DNA from 4 places in the Streptomyces sp. AM6-12 genome. Region 3 is predicted to be linked to each of the others. Evidence: riboswitches for the same ligand, from Rfam matches in the RefSeq annotation. Region 3 holds a riboswitch; each other region holds the start of a gene.

Region 1 (4,246 bases), on a different contig from region 3:
GCGAGGTCGGCGACGTCCGAGTGGAGGTCGACCTCCTCCACGGTCCAGGTGTTCTTGATGGCGTCCCGGTAGCGCTCGTAGAAGTCCGGGTAGCGCATGGGACGCAGGGTCAGCTCGAAGCCCGGGTCGAGGAGATTTTGGTTTCGGGTCATTGCTTTCGGCGCGAAGCGCCGTCCTCCAGGGGTGGTGGTCGGGTGGCGGGCGGGAATTACTGGCAGGCCTCGCAGGACTCGGGGTTTTCCAGGGAGCAGGCCACGGCGTCGGGGTCGGCGGCCTGCTGGACGGGGATGGCCTGCTGCGCCCGGGCGGCGCGGGCGATCCGGGTCGCCGGGCGCGAGCGCAGGTAGTACGTCGTCTTCAGCCCGGACTTCCAGGCGTACGCGTACATCGAGGAGAGCTTGCCGATCGTCGGCGTCTCCATGAACAGGTTCAGGGACTGCGCCTGGTCGAGGAACGGGGTGCGCGCCGCCGCCATGTCGATCAGACCGCGCTGCGGGATCTCCCACGCCGTGCGGTACAGCGCCCGCACCTCCTCGGGGATCCACGCGAAGCCCTGCACCGAGCCGTTGGACTCGCGCAGCGCCTCGCGGGTGCGCGCGTCCCAGACGCCCAGCTCCTTCAGGTCCTGCACCAGGTACGAGTTGACCTGGAGGAACTCACCGGACAGCGTCTCGCGCTTGAACAGGTTGGACACCTGCGGCTCGATGCACTCGTAGACGCCCGCGATGGAGGCGATGGTGGCCGTCGGCGCGATCGCCAGCAGCAGCGAGTTGCGCAGGCCCACCCGCGCGATCCGGGTCCGCAGCGCCGCCCAGCGCTCGGGCCAGGTCTCCTGGACGCCGTAGTGGTCGGGGTGCAGCACACCGCGCGCGGTACGGGTCTGCTCCCAGGCCGGCAGCGGGCCGCTGCGCTCGGCGAGGTCGGCGGACGCCTCGTACGCGGCGAGCATGATCCGCTCGGCGATCCGGGTGGACAGCGCCTTCGCCTCGGGTGAGTCGAAGGGCAGCCGCAGCTTGAAGAAGACGTCCTGGAGGCCCATCGCGCCGAGGCCCACCGGGCGCCATTTGGCGTTGGAGCGGCCCGCCTGCTCGGTCGGGTAGAAGTTGATGTCCACCACGCGATCGAGGAAGGTGACGGCCGTGCGGACGGTCTCGTCGAGCCGCTCCCAGTCGATGTCCCCGTCGGCCACGAACGCGCCGAGGTTGACGGAGCCCAGGTTGCAGACCGCCGTCTCGCCGTCGTTGGTGACCTCCAGGATCTCCGTGCAGAGGTTGGAGGAGTGGATGACCTGGCCCGGCTCGGCGGTCTGGTTGGCGGTGCGGTTGGCGGCGTCCTTGAACGTCATCCAGCCCTGGCCGGTCTGCGCGAGGGTGCGCATCATGCGGCCGTACAGCTCACGGGCCGGCATGGTCTTGCTCGCCAGGCCCTTGCGCTCCGCCGCGCGGTAGGCGGCGTCGAACTCCGCGCCGTACAGGTCCACCAGCTCGGGCACGTCCGCCGGGGAGAACAGCGACCACTGCTCGTCGGCGTTGACCCGGCGCATGAACTCGTCCGGCACCCAGTGCGCCAGGTTCAGGTTGTGCGTACGGCGGGCGTCCTCACCGGTGTTGTCCCGCAGCTCCAGGAACTCCTCGATGTCGGAGTGCCAGGTCTCCAGGTACACCGCCGCCGCGCCCTTGCGCCGGCCGCCCTGGTTCACCGCGGCCACCGAGGCGTCCAGGGTCTTCAGGAACGGCACGATGCCGTTGGAGTGCCCGTTGGTGCCGCGGATCAGCGAACCGCGGGCGCGGATGCGGGAGTACGACAGACCGATGCCGCCCGCGTGCTTGGAGAGCCGGGCGACCTGGTGGTAGCGGTCGTAGATGGAGTCCAGCTCGTCCAGCGGGGAGTCGAGCAGGTAGCAGGACGACATCTGGGGGTGCCGGGTGCCGGAGTTGAACAGCGTGGGGGAGGAGGGCAGGTAGTCGAGCCGGCTCATCAGCCGGTAGAGCGCGGCCACTTCGTCCACGGAGCGCGCCGAGTCGTCCTCGGCGAGGCCGGCGGCGACGCGGAGCATGAAGTGCTGGGGGGTCTCGATCACCTGGCGGGTGATCGGGTGGCGCAGCAGGTAGCGGCTGTGCAGGGTGCGCAGGCCGAAGTAGCCGAAGCGGTCGTCGGCGGCCCGGTCGACGAGCTGGTCCAGCCGGGCGGCGTGCAGGCACACGAACTCGGCGGTCCGGTCGGCGATGAGCCCCTCGCGGTGCCCGACGGCAACCGACTCGGTGAACGACGTCACGCCCTGCGAGGCGGCCTCGGCGCGGATGGAGAGGGTCAGCAGCCGGGCGGCGAGCCGCGAGTACGCGGGGTCCTCGGAGATCAGGCCGGCCGCGGCCTCGGTCGCGAGTTCGCGCAGCTCCGCCTCGTCGGCGTGGGCCGAGCGGCCGCGCAGCGCGGCGGCCGCGACCCGGCCGGGATCGGCGTCGGGGAGGTCCCCGGTCAGCTCGGTCAGGGTCCGCAGCAGTGCGGCACCGGGACCGTCGTTCTCCAGGCCCTGGGCTGAAGCCGGTTCGGCTGGCGCGATGGTCACGTGGGGCTCTCCCTCGCTCGGCACGGGGCCTGGCGGAGGGCAGGGGGCAGCCACGAGCGCACACGGCGTCGCGTCCACCGGCCCACTCCACGAGGCCCGGACGTCTCAGAGCACCCGGACCGGTGGGCCGGGTGCGCTGCCGGCAGGTCCTCGGACTGACTCCTGTGCGCGGATGCGCACAAGTACACCGTTGCGGGACAGTTCCGGATTCGCACCGGATTCCCCTGCGACGACAGCGACCATGAGCATACATCTAGTGCCGGGTCGTCGTGCCACCCCCAGATGTTGTGTCGTCGCCGATCTCAGAGCGTCAACTGGTAGGTGAGCAGAGTGAGGTCCGCCAGCTCCGGGAGGGGCTGCCAGTCCCGCTCGGGCGTGCGTATGAAGCCCAGCCGTTCGTAGATGCGGTGGGCGCCGCACATGGCCCGTTGCGTGGAGAGCACGATCGCGCGGCAGCCTGCCACGGCGCGCGCCCGCTCGGCACAGGCCCGCACCAGCGCCTCGCCGGCCCCCCGGCCGCGGGCCGCCTTGTCCACCGCCAGCATGCGGATCTCGGCCTCGCCGGGGCGGGCGATGTCGGCCATGGGGCCGGGGGCGGGGACGAAGGTGACACCGCCGAGAAGGACCTCGTCGTCGGTGGCCACCAGCACCTCGGCCGCCGACGCCCTCTTGGCCACGTCCCTGAGCTGGTCGAGGTACGGGTCGCTCTCACCGAAGTCCAGGAGGCCGTCCTGGAGATAGGCCTGCGCGGTGATCTCGCCGAGCGCGTCGTACTCGGACGGGAGAACGGGTCGGATGCGAAGGGTCATGGCGAGGAGTGTGTACGACGACGGGCCGCCGGAGCACGTGCTTTCCGGCGACCCGCCACGGTGCGCGCTTTTCGGGCGCGGACTCTCGTGGGCTCTAGTGGGCGCTTCCCGCCGTGGCCGGCGGCAGCTCCACCTGGACGCCCGGATCGCCCGCGTCCGCCGTGTAGTCCTCGGGACGGGTCTCGTCGACGCCCTCGGGGGCCTTCACGGCCTTCAGGACGACGGTCAGCACGACCGTGACGAGGACGTTGAGCACGAACGCCGTCATGCCGATGTAGCCGATCTGGCCGATGCCCGGAATGTCGTCGGCGGAGCCGCCGAAGTGCTTCTGGGTCGGCGAGGCGACACCGTACGCGGCGAGGGTGCCGTAGACCATGCCGACCGCCCACCCCGCGAGCAGCGCCCAGCGGTGGAACCAGCGCGTGAACAGGCCGCCGACCAGGGCCGGGAAGGTCTGGAGGATCCAGATGCCGCCGAGCAGCTGGAAGTTGATGGCGACCGTCTTGTCCATGCCGAGCACGAAGACCAGCGCGCCGACCTTCACCAGCAGCGACACGAACTTGGAGACCTGCGCCTCCTGCTTCGGCGTGGCGTCCGGCTTGATGAAGTCCTTGTAGATGTTGCGGGTGAACAGGTTCGCCGCCGCGATCGACATGATCGCCGCCGGCACCAGCGCGCCGATGCCGATCGCCGCGAACGCCACGCCGGCGAACCAGTCCGGGAACATGTCCTCGAACAGCTGCGGGATCGCCAGCTGACCGTTGCTGACCTTCACCCCGGCCGCGATCGCCATGAAGCCCAGCAGCGCCAGCAGGCCGAGCATCAGGGAGTACAGCGGCAGGATCGTGGTGTTGCGGCGGATCACGTTGCG
Region 2 (4,246 bases), on a different contig from region 3:
CCCTGTCGGACGCGGCGGGACCTAGAGTCGGGGTATGCGCATCGTCTCCCTGCTGCCCGCCGCGACCGACATCGTCGCCGAGCTCGGACTGTCGGACCAGCTGGTCGGCCGCACCCACGAGTGCGACTGGCCACCGCGCGAGGTGGCATCCGTACCCGTGGTGACCGGCGCGGACCTCGACCAGGACGCGCTGTCCAGCAGGGAGATCTCCGACGCCGTCGGCGGGTCGGCGCACTCGGGCTCGTCGCTGTACACGCTCGACACCGAGGCGCTGGCTGCCCTGCGTCCCGACGTGATCCTCACCCAGGACTTGTGCGACGTGTGCGCAGTCTCGTACGAGAAGGTCAGCCGCACGGTACGACTGCTCGACGCCGACACCCGTGTCCTCAGCCTGGAGCCCCGCACCCTCGACGACGTCCTGGACTGCCTGGTCACGGTGGGCGAGCTGCTCGGCGTACGGGACCACGCCGAGCGCAAGCGAGCGGCGCTGCTGGCCCGGCTGGACCGGGTCCGTGAGGCGATCGCGCGACGTGCCCGGCCACGGGTGGTGGCGATCGAGTGGCTCGACCCGCTGTGGCCGGCCGGGCACTGGGTGCCCGAGCAGATCACGGCCGCCGGCGGCGAACCTCTCCTCGCCGCGCCGGGCGAGCACACCAAGCCGATGACCTGGGAGGCGGTACGCGCCGCACAGCCGGACGTGGTCATGGTCCTGCCGTGCGGCTTCCCGCCCGAACGCACCCTGCGTGAAGCCGCATTGCTCACCGGACTGCCAGGCTGGTCGGACCTGCCCGCCGTCCGGTCCGACCGTGTGTGGGTGCTGGACGGACCGTCCTACTTCAACCGCCCGGGGCCACGAGTGGTGCGCGGTGCGGAGGTGATCGCCCACCTCCTGCACGGCGTGCGGACCGGAGAGCCGGTCACACCGGTCGAGGCACGTCCGTTCCCCAGCCGGTGACGACGAGGAGGGATCAGAACGCCGTCCAGGTGAACGCCACCTTGTCACCGGCGTTCAGCTTGAACTGGCAGCCGCCCACCGGGGTGGACGTGCCGTTGACCGAGATGTTCCAGTAGGCGCTCCCACCACCGCTAACGTTCTTGATGGTGTCGACCGAGTAGTCGTCGAACGATGTGTACCAGGTGCCGTCCCAGGTGAAGTGCCGCTTGCTCGCGGCATCGTCGAGGGCCGCCGTCGGCGTCGGCACGGCGGACGGGTTGGCGCCGCCGTTGGTGCCGTCGCATCTGTGCGTACCGCCGGTCGCGGTGGTGACCTCGTGACCGCGGGTTCTGATCTTCCCCTTGAACAGCACGCCGTCCGGTCCCTGCACGGTCAGGGTCACCTTGACGGGAGCGTTCGTGCCCGGCGTGCTGTCGGCGTGCGCGACGGCCGGCGCGGAGGCGAGGGCGAGTCCGAGGGCGGTTGCGGCCATCATGGTGCGACGTGCGGATGTACGGTGCAAGGCTCGAGCCTTCCTGATGGGGTGGCCCGCAGCCCATCGCCGTACGAGCGGGCCGGCACCTGGGTTGGCGGGCCCGTCGCCGTGCTGTACGACGACTGGACGCACCAGGCCAGGGTGACCCGAACGAGGCTCTCGGCTCCGCGCTGCAGACCATGACAGTGGGAAGCGATCACGGCACGCGCCGGGTATCCCGACTCGCAGCCTCACGGCCGCACACGGTTGCAGGTCAGCGCCGGTCTCCCACCGGCTTCCCCCAGTCACGCGCCTATGCGGTTGTCGTGCTGACAGCTCGCGCGCACACCGATCACCGTCCTGTGTGCGGTCGAACTGTGCTCATTGTATGGGGATTTGACGAGCCTCAGTCAGACTTCGCGACATCAGGTCTCCGGCGTTACGGGGGCGGAGCCCAACGGCGCGCAAGCCTCAGGAAGTAACAGTGCGGCGTGGAGGGGTGAAGGCATACAGGTCGAGGATGTCCGGCAACGGAGTGACTCCCGGGCCGCCGGCGCGTACCCAGGCGATGATGTCCTCCGTCGCGTCCGTGTCGTTGACGAGCCCCAGCCACACCGGCCGCGCACCGGCGGCACGGCCCACGGCGGACGGCTGTACGACGATGACGTTGGCCTGATCGCACACGTCAAGGCAGTCGGAGATGCGCACCGGCACCTCCGCCCGCAGTCGCGCGGTCTGTGCGGCGTGATCGATTCCGGTCACCTTGGGGCTGCCACAGCAGCAATCGCGGCATACGACCACTCGGCACGGCACCGGACCGTTCGCCTCCATAGGCGCGCCTGACGCCTCTTCCGTCGGCCTCTCGGGCATCACACCACTCCCCTCCCGGGGAGATCCGCCCCGGCGTTGCTGGAGGAGGCGACCGCGTGAGTCTCCTGGCTCCCGGGTCGCCGCTCGCCCCGCCTTCCCACCCGTTCCTGGGGCGGTGGCCTGCCGGAACTCGCTCACCGGTCACAGTGGCGGGACCGCGCCGGATTCACACCGGCTTCCTCGGACCGCCGTCGCCTTATGTCGCCGGTCATCATCCCATCACTGCCGCGACACCGTCACCTGCCCACCGCGCGGAAGGGCTCCCGCGACGGCGTGCCCGCGGGAGCCCTTCGTACGCGCCTGCCGTGACCAGTGACAAGACGATCACGAGCAGGACATCCGGGGGGCTACGTCGTCAGGGCGGCAGCAGGCTGTCGCCGCGCTCCCCGGCGGCCACCTAGCCTCGCGCTTTCACGAGGTGGGCTGTCCGACAGGCGGTCAGGAAAGCAGAAAGTGCCTCTGACCAGCAAGAATGAGGATTGTCGAGGTCCTTGTTCCTGCCGCCGCCGGAGGCACTTCCCAGGTGAAGCACTCTATCGGGTCCTACCCGCGTGTCCGTGTCCAGGACGACGGCCGCCAGGTCGTCTCCCAGGCCGGTTCGGTCCTGCTCGTCGAAACGGTCCGCAAGACCGGTCTTGACCAGGCCATATCCCAGGCTCTGGCTCCCTGGCGGAAGCCGCGGGCCGTCCACGATCCAGGCAAGGCCCTCCTGGACGTCGCTCTGACGGTCGCACTGGGCGGGGACTGCCTCGCGGATGTCGCGATGCTGCGGTGTGAGCCGGCCGTCTTCGGCCCGGTCGCCTCCGACCCGACCATCTCCCGCCTGATCGACACCCTCGCCACCTCCGGCGAGAAAGCCCTGCAGGCCATCCGCTCCGCACGGTCCGAAGTCCGTAGTCGTGCCTGGTCGTTGGCTGGCAAGAACGCCCCGGACGCCCACGGCCAGGTCGTCATCGATCTCGACGGCGTCCTCGTGATCGCCCACTCCGACAAGGAGGACGCGGCCGCGACCTGGAAGAAGACCTACGGCCATCACCCGCTGACGGCTTTCCTCGACCACGGACCGGGCGGAACCGGTGAGCCCGTCGCCGCCCTCCTCAGGCCGGGAAACGCGGGTTCCAACACGGCAGCCGACCACATCACCACCGCCCAACTTGCCCTGGCCCAGCTGCCGAAGCACTACCGGCGAGGGAGGCAGACCCTGATCCGCACCGACTCCGCGGGCGGCACCCACGACTTCGTTTCCTGGCTCGCCCAGCGCGGACGATGGCTGTCCTACTCGGTCGGCATGGTGATCACCGAAGCGATCCACGAACACGTACTGAAGGTCCCCGCCTCAGCCTGGACCCCGGCCGTCGAGACCGACGGTGAGGCCCGTGACGGGGCCTGGGTCGCCGAACTCGCCGGCAAGGTCCTGGACGGCTGGCCGAAGGGCATGCGACTGATCGTCCGAAAGGAACGTCCCCATCCTGGCGCCCAATTGAGGATCACGGACGCGGACGGCATGCGGATCACGTGCTTCGCGACCAACACCCCTGACCGGCCGATCGCCGAGCTCGAACTCCGCCACCGCCTGCGGGCCCGGGCCGAGGACCGGATCCGGGCCGCCCGGGCCACCGGCCTGCGCAACCTGCCCCTCCACACGACAGCCCAGAACAAGGTCTGGCTCGAGATCGTCCAGATCGCCCTCGACCTGCTCGCCTGGATGCCCATGCTCGCACTCACCGGCAAGGCCCGACTCTGGGAACCCCGCCGCCTGCGGTTCCGCCTGATCTCCGCGGCCGCTCAGCTCGTCACCACCGGCCGACGCAGGATTCTCCGCCTCGCCCAACACTGGCCCTGGGCAGGCGAGATCACCGCCGCCCTCGAACGGCTCGCGCTCCTCCCCAGCCCCGGCTGACCAGCAACCTTCCACCGTCCCAACGACGACATCACCCGCCCCGGGCAGTGGAACCCGGCGCTCACCC
Region 3 (4,246 bases):
CTCGCACAGCGTGAGGAACTGCCCGGTGTCGGCGTTGCCATGCCGGTGCCGGCGCGTCCAGGTGTGGAGTATGCGGAAGAAGTCCTCGTCGCCGACGGCCTTGCGTACCTGGTCCAGGACCATGGCACCGCGTCCGTAGACGGGCGGGTCGGACACCCGTCCTCCGCTGGGCGGATCGGCGGGCGGGAAGGCCCAGATGCCCTCGGCCTCGTCGTCCGTTCCGTCGTAGAAGGCCTGGAAGATCTCGTCGGTGCTCCTGCCGCCCCGCTGCTCCTCCCAGAGCCACTCCGCGTAGGTGGCCATCCCCTCGCTGAGCCACATGTCCTTCCACCGTCGCGGGGTCACGGAGTTGCCGAACCACTGGTGTCCCAGCTCGTGCACCAGCAGCGACTCGTCCGGCGCTTCGGCGAAATAGGGCTTGGTCTGGGTCTCCAGGGCGTAGTCGAGCCCGGGCAGGTGGTCGACGACGGCGCCGGTCGAGGAGAAGGGGTAAGGGCCGAAGAGTTCAGCGGCCCAGTCGACGATCTCGGGCACCAGGCGCGGGACGGCGGCCGCGTCCTCGGACTCGTCGGGATCGACGGCGACGTAGACGGGCAGGTGATCGCGTGTCCAGCCGTTGTGGACGTCGAAGTAGCCGACGGAGACGTGGGCGAGGTAGCTGGACATGGGCTCCGCGGTGCGCCAATGCCGTGTCACCGTCCCGCCCTTGTCCCGCTCCGCGATCAGCTCGCCGTTGCTCACCACGTCGTAGAAGTCGCCGTCCGCGTCCCTGGGCACGGTGACCCGAATGTCGTACATCGCCTTGTCCGACGGGTGGTGATTGCCGGGGAACCAGGTCATGGAGCCGGTCGGCTCGCCCAGGGCGGCCGAGCCGTCGTCGGTCTCGATCCAGCCTTCGAGCCCTCCGTCGTCGCCCTCGACCGCTCGCGGCGTGCCGTCGTAGGCGATGACCGTTTCGAAGACCTCGCCTTCCTTGACCGACTTCGCCGGTGTCACCACCAACTCGTTTCCCGAGCGGGCGACGTGAGCCCGCGCCCCCTGCACCGTGGCGGTCCGTACCCGCAGGCCCGACAGGTCGAGGTCGAAGCGGCTCAGGTTCTGTGTGGCCCGAGCGGTGATGACCGCCGTGCCTTTCAAGTGGTTGCCTTCCGGCGTGTAGTCCAGCGTCAGCCCGTAATGCGTCACGTCGTAGCCGCCGTTGCCGAGGGTGGGGAACAGCCGGTCACCGACTCCGGCCGCACCGGGGAGCGCGGCGGCGATCCCGTCCCCCGGCGCGCAGCCGGCGCAGGTCGTCGTCAGGGCCAGGAGCAGTGCCGCCGCCGGAGCCCAGCCGGACCGGGAGCGCGAGGCGGCCGACCGGGGCCGGCGGTCCGTCGTGGTGCGAGGTCCCATCTCGTGTCTCCCGTCGGTCGATTGCAGCACGCGAGAGGTCAGAAAGCCTGAAGCAACCCATGGTTGCCTCAAGGTCGGTAAAAATATTTCCGCCCTGGCCGAATCACCAGGGCGTGTCCGAAGGCGGTGTCGGTCCCGCGCAAGGATGTGATCTTGGATACCTGAACGACCGCGTGGTTGTGCGGGGATGGGTGGTCGGCCCTACGGTGGGCGGGCCGTGGTGTTCGGGAAGACCGGTGACAACCCTTCGCGGGGTTCAGGCCGGAGCGGCCCTCGCCACTGTGATCGGGGAGTATCCGTCCCAGTTGTGCATGGTCACTGTCCGCCGCCCGGCGGACGGGAAGGCCGGGACGGACACGCGCACACCCGTAAGCCAGGAGACCGGCCACGGCACTTCACGAAGAGATCCACGAGGTGCTGGAGCGTGACCGTATGACCCTGCCCACAGAGTCGACCCGTTTTCGTTGGCGGCGCGAGGACACCGTCCGTACCGCCGGACTGCTCATGGTGATCGCCGTCCTGCACGTCGTCGCGTTCGGCATCCTGTTCCTGCTGGTCGTACCGGGCCACTACGAGGTCGGATCCAAGGCGTTCGGGATCGGCCTCGGGGTGACCGCGTACACGCTGGGCATGCGGCACGCCTTCGACGCCGATCACATCGCCGCGATCGACAACACCACCCGCAAGCTGATGGCCGACGGCAAGCGGCCGGTGTCCGTCGGCTTCTGGTTCGCGCTCGGCCACTCCAGCGTGGTGGTCGTCATGGCGGCCCTGGTCGCGGGAGGCACACAGCTCGCCGGCACCCTGCTCGACGACAACTCCCGTACCCACCAGACCCTCGGCGTCGTCGGCACCACCGTCTCCGGGACCTTCCTCTACCTCATCGCGGCGCTCAACCTCGTGGCGCTCGCGGGCATCCTGCGGGTCTTCCGGGCGATGCGAGCGGGCACGTACGACGAGGCCGCCCTCGAACAGCACCTGGATTCGCGGGGGTTCATGAACCGCTTCCTGGGCCGCGCCACCAAGTCGATCACCCGCCCCGGTCAGATGTTCCCGCTGGGCTTCCTGTTCGGCCTCGGCTTCGACACCGCGACCGAGGTCACCCTGATGGTGATGGCGGGCAGCGGTGCCGCGGCCGGGCTTCCCTGGTACGCGATCCTGTGCCTGCCGCTGCTGTTCGCGGCGGGGATGAGCCTGTTCGACACGCTCGACGGCACCTTCATGAACTTCGCTTACCAGTGGGCGTTCTCCAACCCGGTGCGCAAGGTGTTCTACAACCTCACCATCACCGGCCTGTCCATCGCGGTCGCCTTCCTGATCGGCACCATCGAACTGGTCGGGGTGCTGCACGAGAAGCTCGATCTGAGCGACGCGGTGACCGGCTGGATCGCCGGGCTCGACCTGGACAACGTCGGGTACGTCATCGTCGGCCTGTTCGTGGTCGTCTGGGGGGCGGCGCTGGCGTACTGGCGGCTGGCCAGGGTGGAGCAGAGGTGGGCCGGCCGGCTCGGCGACGGTGGCTGACGCCCGCCGGAGCGGGATCCTCAGCCACGGTGGGCCTCGACGTCGCCGTTGACGGTGCGCAGAGCCAGCCGGTACCGGTGGTCGGCGGAGCGCGCGGCCGGAACGCCCACGGCGGAGCGGCCGTTGACGGTGCGCGCGTCCGTCGCGTACGGCGGGGCGTCCGCCGGCAGGGTGACCCGCACGGAGCCGTTGCGGGTCACCCCGTCGAGCGTGCCGGGCGAGGTCGCGCACAGCAGGTCGACATCGCCGTTGACCGTCTCGGCGGCCACGCCACGGGCCGCCAGGCCGGTAGCGCGGACGGAGCCGTTACGGGTCACCAGACGCTGGCGGGCACCCTTCGTGCCCGAATCCCGCACGGTGACGTCACCGTTGACGGTGCTCAGGCTCAACTCGCCCCGCACACCGGTCACATCGATCCCGGCGTCGTGGGCCCGCACGGTGAGCGTGACGCCGGTCGGCACATGGACGAGCGGCATACCGCCGCAGTTGCCCTTGGCCCGGTCGTCACCCTCGTCGCAGGGCAGGTCGAGGGTGTGCGTGCCCCCGTGCCCGCCCCAGCGGGCGAGGGTCGCGTCGTCCACCGACACGCTGCCGTCGTCCGTCCCGACGACGCGTACGCCGCCCTGAGTGGTGATGACGAGACGACCGCCGTCCGCGAGGACGGCCCTCTCGAACTGCCCGCCGCGTGCGCCGCGCACGGCTCCGGGCAGCGGCAGCTCACCGCCGCCGTGATCACAGGCCGTCAGCGCGAGAAGCGGCAGCAGCGCACACCCGGCCCACGTCACGCGGCCGGTACGACGGGACGTGCGCCCGGAATCCGGACGGCTCGGTCGGCTCCATGAAGATGTCATGGAACTGCGGGTGCCCGCCGGGGCCGGTTGTCGTGCACATCGCCCGGTCCCGACGAGGCCGTCGGGTGAACATCGTCCCCTCCCACCGCACCCCTCTCCCGCTTCCGGCACCGGACACCGACCCGCCCGCCACCACCGGCGTTCTCGTCACCAGCGGGGGCAGGAGCAAGGCCGTGCCGGTTCTTCCATGCCCGGCGCGCACGATGCCCGGCTCGCACGGCCGGTCGGTGAGGACGGAGGGGCAGGTCTTGTTCGAGGACTTCGAGACCAGGCGGGTCGAGACGGAGGAAGCGTCGATCTTCGTGCGCCACGGCGGGGAAGGACCGCCCCTGGTGCTGCTGCACGGCCACCCCCGGACCTCCGCGACCTGGCATCGCGTCGCCCCGCTCCTCGTCCAAAGCGGTTTCACCGTGGTCTGCCCCGACCTGCGGGGATACGGCCGCTCCACCGGCCCGGCGCCCACCGCCGACCACGCCGGG
Region 4 (4,246 bases), on a different contig from region 3:
CGACCGTGGCGGCGGTTTCCGGATACGCCCTGGGGGGCGGCTGCGAGCTCGCCATGCTCTGCGACATCCTGCTCGCCGCCGACACGGCCGCCTTCGGGCAGCCCGAGATCAAACTCGGCGTCATCCCCGGCATCGGCGGCTCCCAGCGGCTCACTCGCGCGGTCGGTAAGGCCAAGGCCATGGAGCTGTGCCTGACCGGACGCACCATGGATGCGGAAGAGGCCGAGCGCGCCGGACTGGTCTCCCGTGTGGTTCCCGCCGACGACTTGCTCGGCGAGGCACTGGCAGTTGCCGAAACCGTGGCCGGAATGTCGCTGCCGGTGGCAATGATGGCGAAGGAAGCGGTGGGACGGGCCTTCGAGACCACGCTCACGGAAGGCGTCCGCTTCGAACGGCGGCTATTCCACGCGGTGTTCGCGACCGCTGACCAGAAGGAAGGCATGGGCGCCTTCATCGACAAGCGACCCCGGGGTTTCTCCACCGCTGATTCACGTGCGAAGGAGTAGGTCCTGTCCGCAGGGCAGAAGTCTGCCGTGAAGCCGAGTGCCGACCAGGTAGCTGCCCTGTCGTTCAGGAAGCCGGGTTCCTGTGGCGACGCAACAGCGCGGCGACCGCGCAGCGCAGGCAGTCCGTGCCCGGCTCCGATGCCCCACCGTCGGAGCCGGACTCCGGGGAGGTCGTCGCTTCAGCGCTCCGCTGCTCGCAGCACCGGTCTCGCGGTGCCATTATCAGCGTTTCCAGATCCTGCAGGAGCCGTTCGGTTCGTTTCGCCTCGAGGGAGAGCACACGTACGCGTGCGCTCTGTCCGCCGATCTGCCGTCGGCTGGCGACGAGTTGTTCGTACTCCTCCAGCGTGAGGGCGACCGCTTCGCGGCCCCCGAGGGTGATGTGGCGCGGTGTGAGACGTCTGGCCACTGGTTTCCTCCGCTCCTCGCCTAGGGGTTCGTGTTTCGCCGGCCAGATTCCTGTGCCATAGCTGTGACCCGATTCGCGTCGGTGTTCCGGAGAACGTGATTACGGCGGCCGATGGTTCCGTGGGGCTTGTGTTGGCCTGAAGGATTCAGGGCCCGGCTGAAACCGAGTGCACAGTTGTCACGGACGGGAGATCCGTATTCAGCAGCCACTTCGCAACTCGCCGCATACTAGTACGTATCTGGCCCGTAAGGTGGGTACGGGGATGGCCAAGGTCGGCGACGGGGTACGGGCCGGATGGTGCGGAACGGCTAGCCCGAAGGGGGATCGGGGCTACGCAGGGCGGCGGTGCGCAGGGCCACATCGTCTCGGCCACTTGTCTGATTGACGGACCATCTCAGGGGTCCGTACGCTCCCTTTGTAATGACGGCCTAAGGAAGCTGGTGAGATTCCAGCACGGTCGCGCCACTGTGAACAGACCCACTCAAGAGTGGGTCTGGAGTCAGACCCTGGGCCGTCGCGACGCTCCACTGAACTGAGGGACGCACGATCCCCTGAAGGAGGCTCACACCCATGAGCAGCATGTCCGCGCCCGCCGCACTTCCCACCCCGGTCGTCCTGCCGGCCACGAAGGCGGTGTTCTGGCTCGTCGGAACCGCTCTGATCGCGCTGGCCATCTACTACTTCATCGGTGTCGACCAGGGCGCCTACTCCGTCTTCGGCAAGGACATGCACGTCCACGAGTTCGTGCACGACGCCCGCCACTTCCTCGGCTTCCCCTGCCACTGACGAGAGCTAGCACGGACACGGACATCTGAACATGGAAAAGAGACTCATACTGCGCGGCGTCATCGCCGGCGCAGTCGCCGGTCTGCTCGCCTTCGTCTTCGCCCGGATCTTCGCCGAGCCCCAGATCAACAAGGCCATCGACTACGAGAGCGGCCGCGACGCCGCGCAGGAGGCTCTCGACAAGGCCGCCGGAATCCCGGTGGGGGCTCCGGATCCGGACATCTTCAGCCGGACGATCCAGGCCAACGTCGGTATCGGCGTGGGCATGGTGTTCTTCGGCATCGCCATGGGCGCCCTGTTCGCCGTCGCCTACGCCGTCTGCCTCGGCCGGGTCGGCAATCTGCGTCCCCGCAACCTGGCGATGCTGGTGGCTCTGGGCGGCTTCCTCGGCATGTACCTGGTGCCGTTCCTGAAGTACCCGGCCAACCCGCCGGCGATCGGACACCCGGACACGATCAAGGACCGCGGCAACCTCTACCTGGCCATGGTCGTCTGCTCGGTGGTCTTCCTCGTCGGCGCCGTCTGGCTCGGCAAGCGGCTCCAGCCGCGCTTCGGCAACTGGAACGCCACGCTCCTCGCCGGCGCCGGGTACGTCGTCGCCATCGGCATCGTGATGCTCCTGCTGCCGCAACTCGGTGAACTCTCCGCCAACGTGCACGAGTACGGCCACCACGCCACGGAGACACCCCTGCCCCTGACCAACTCCAAGGGCGCCATCGTCTACCCGGGCTTCCCGGCGGACGTGCTGTTCTCCTTCCGCTTCTACTCCGTAGCCGCTCAGGCGCTGCTGTGGGCGAGCCTGGGTCTCGTCTTTGCCCCCATGGCGGAGCGGCTGCTCGACCCGGCGATCAGGGCTTCGGCGAAGCCGGCGCCGAAGCAGCCGGAACCTGTCGGTGCAGCATGACGTGCTCGGCAGCATGAGGCACCAGAGGGCCACGCCGCTCCAACGAGGCGTGGCCCTCAGGCTTTTCTAGGTGCCCGCCTCCTGCTCTACAGCGCCGCGTTGTCTCCCTGCGCCGAGGCGACAAGGGGCCTGCCGAGCCGTAGGTTCCAGCGGCCGGATCGCCCGCTCAGTTCCGTGGCCGTCAATGGCGCCACGTCGAGCCTCCAGAAAGAAGCCTCCGGCAAGCCCAGTGCAAGCGTCACCGCGGCCCGGATCACCTCGGGCTCGACCACGGCGACCGTACGGCCGTCCATGTGCTGCGCGGACTCCAGCCAGCGCCTGACCCGCTCGCACATGTCCCGCACCGACTCACCGCCGTGTGCCGCCCAACCAGGGGCGGTGAGCCAGTGCCCCACAGCCTCCGGCTCGGCCGCTCCCACCTCGTCGAGGGTGCGCCCCCGCCAGCGGCCCACGTCCAGGCCGCCCAGCGCCGGTGTCTCCACGCCGTCGAGGCCGAGCGCCGCCGCCGTCTCCCGGCAGCGCACACTCGCGGACACGAGCACACGCGCGGGGGCTGCCAGCGATCCGGCGGCCTCACGGGCGCGGGCCGCGCCGATGTCGTCGATCGAGTCGCCGTCGTAGAAGCGGGCCTGCCGCAGCGACGGGCTCGTGGCGGGCGAGACGAAGGTGACACGGCTGGTCACGTGGCTGCTCCTGCTGTCGGTTTCATGGGGTGCTGCTCTCCACGGCGTACGGCACGTACGTGCGCCGGTCCGGGTCGATGGCGAGGCGTCCGCCGGCCGGGGGCCTGGCGCGCTGGGCGCAGTCGCGGCGTTCGCAGATCCGGCAGCCCAGGCCGATTCGGGTGGCGGCGCGCGGGTCGTCCAGGGCGATGCCCTCGGTGTAGACGAGCCGGTGTGCGTGCCGCAGCTCGCAGCCGAGGGCGATGGCGAACTCGGCGCGCGGGGCGTGGTGGCCGAACCCGCCGCGGGTGATGGTCCGCGCGACCCAGAAGTACCGTTTCCCGTCCGGCATTTCGGCGACCTGCGTCAGTATGCGGCCCGGTGCGGAGAATGCCTCGTACACCGTCCACAGCGGGCAGGTGCCGCCCATGCGGGAGAAGTGGAAATCGGTGGCCGACTGCCGCTTGGAGATGTTGCCGGCCCGGTCCACCCGCAGGAAGGAGAACGGCACGCCCCGGCTTCCCGTGCGCTGCAGCGTGCTCAGGCGGTGGCAGACCGTCTCGAAGCCGACGCCGAAGCGGGCCGAGAGCAGCTCGATGTCGTACCGCAGGTCCTCGGCCGTCGCGTGGAAGGCCGCGTAGGGCATCAGCAGGGCGCCGGCGAAGTAGTTGGCCAGGCCGATGCGGGCGAGGGTCCGGGACTCCGGTGAGGTCAGCTCGGTGGCGCGCTCGGCGAGTTCTGTGAGCAGCGGTCCGTGCTCCAAGAGTGCGAGTTGAGTGGCTAGTTGGAAGGCGCGCTGGCCGTCGCTGAGCCAGGGGGAGAGGAACAGCAGTCCGGTGTCGGGAACGAAGCGTCGCGCGTCGCCGGGCTGACCCGAAGCGGACTCGATGATGCGGACGTGATGCCGCTCGGCGAGCAGCGCGGTGAGAGGGTCGGCTGCTTTGCCCGGCCGAAGATCCAGCGCTTCGGCAATCCGTTC

What was found. Region 3 has a riboswitch for cobalamin ahead of ACE4Q9_RS32605 (HoxN/HupN/NixA family nickel/cobalt transporter). Riboswitches for the same ligand answer to the same signal wherever they lie in the genome.
Region 1: another riboswitch for cobalamin. It lies ahead of ACE4Q9_RS11260 (ribonucleoside-diphosphate reductase subunit alpha); the one in region 3 lies ahead of ACE4Q9_RS32605 (HoxN/HupN/NixA family nickel/cobalt transporter).
Region 2: another riboswitch for cobalamin. It lies ahead of ACE4Q9_RS06270 ((2Fe-2S) ferredoxin domain-containing protein); the one in region 3 lies ahead of ACE4Q9_RS32605 (HoxN/HupN/NixA family nickel/cobalt transporter).
Region 4: another riboswitch for cobalamin. It lies ahead of ACE4Q9_RS06195 (CbtB-domain containing protein); the one in region 3 lies ahead of ACE4Q9_RS32605 (HoxN/HupN/NixA family nickel/cobalt transporter).

What each region holds. Positions count from the first base shown of each region.
Region 1 is NZ_JBIQWN010000001.1:2,533,480-2,537,725, reverse strand. Features, by position in the region: gene ACE4Q9_RS11265 (ribonucleotide-diphosphate reductase subunit beta) at 1-152, opposite strand, end outside; gene ACE4Q9_RS11260 (ribonucleoside-diphosphate reductase subunit alpha) at 209-2,566, opposite strand; cobalamin riboswitch at 2,690-2,825, opposite strand; gene ACE4Q9_RS11255 (GNAT family N-acetyltransferase) at 2,869-3,375, opposite strand; gene mctP (monocarboxylate uptake permease MctP) at 3,470-4,246, opposite strand, start outside.
Region 2 is NZ_JBIQWN010000001.1:1,389,433-1,393,678, forward strand. Features, by position in the region: gene ACE4Q9_RS06260 (cobalamin-binding protein) at 35-955, shown strand; gene ACE4Q9_RS06265 (DUF4430 domain-containing protein) at 969-1,457, opposite strand; cobalamin riboswitch at 1,620-1,764, opposite strand; gene ACE4Q9_RS06270 ((2Fe-2S) ferredoxin domain-containing protein) at 1,881-2,240, opposite strand; cobalamin riboswitch at 2,338-2,461, opposite strand; gene ACE4Q9_RS06275 (IS1380 family transposase) at 2,803-4,179, shown strand.
Region 3 is NZ_JBIQWN010000002.1:935,613-939,858, forward strand. Features, by position in the region: gene ACE4Q9_RS32600 (M1 family metallopeptidase) at 1-1,392, opposite strand, end outside; cobalamin riboswitch at 1,594-1,797, shown strand; gene ACE4Q9_RS32605 (HoxN/HupN/NixA family nickel/cobalt transporter) at 1,825-2,916, shown strand; gene ACE4Q9_RS32610 (DUF4097 family beta strand repeat-containing protein) at 2,937-3,701, opposite strand; gene ACE4Q9_RS32615 (alpha/beta fold hydrolase) at 4,016-4,246, shown strand, end outside.
Region 4 is NZ_JBIQWN010000001.1:1,370,513-1,374,758, reverse strand. Features, by position in the region: gene ACE4Q9_RS06205 (enoyl-CoA hydratase) at 1-506, shown strand, start outside; gene ACE4Q9_RS06200 (hypothetical protein) at 571-915, opposite strand; cobalamin riboswitch at 1,294-1,441, shown strand; gene ACE4Q9_RS06195 (CbtB-domain containing protein) at 1,486-1,701, shown strand; gene ACE4Q9_RS06190 (CbtA family protein) at 1,733-2,605, shown strand; gene ACE4Q9_RS06185 (histidine phosphatase family protein) at 2,692-3,288, opposite strand; gene ACE4Q9_RS06180 (short-chain fatty acyl-CoA regulator family protein) at 3,311-4,246, opposite strand, start outside.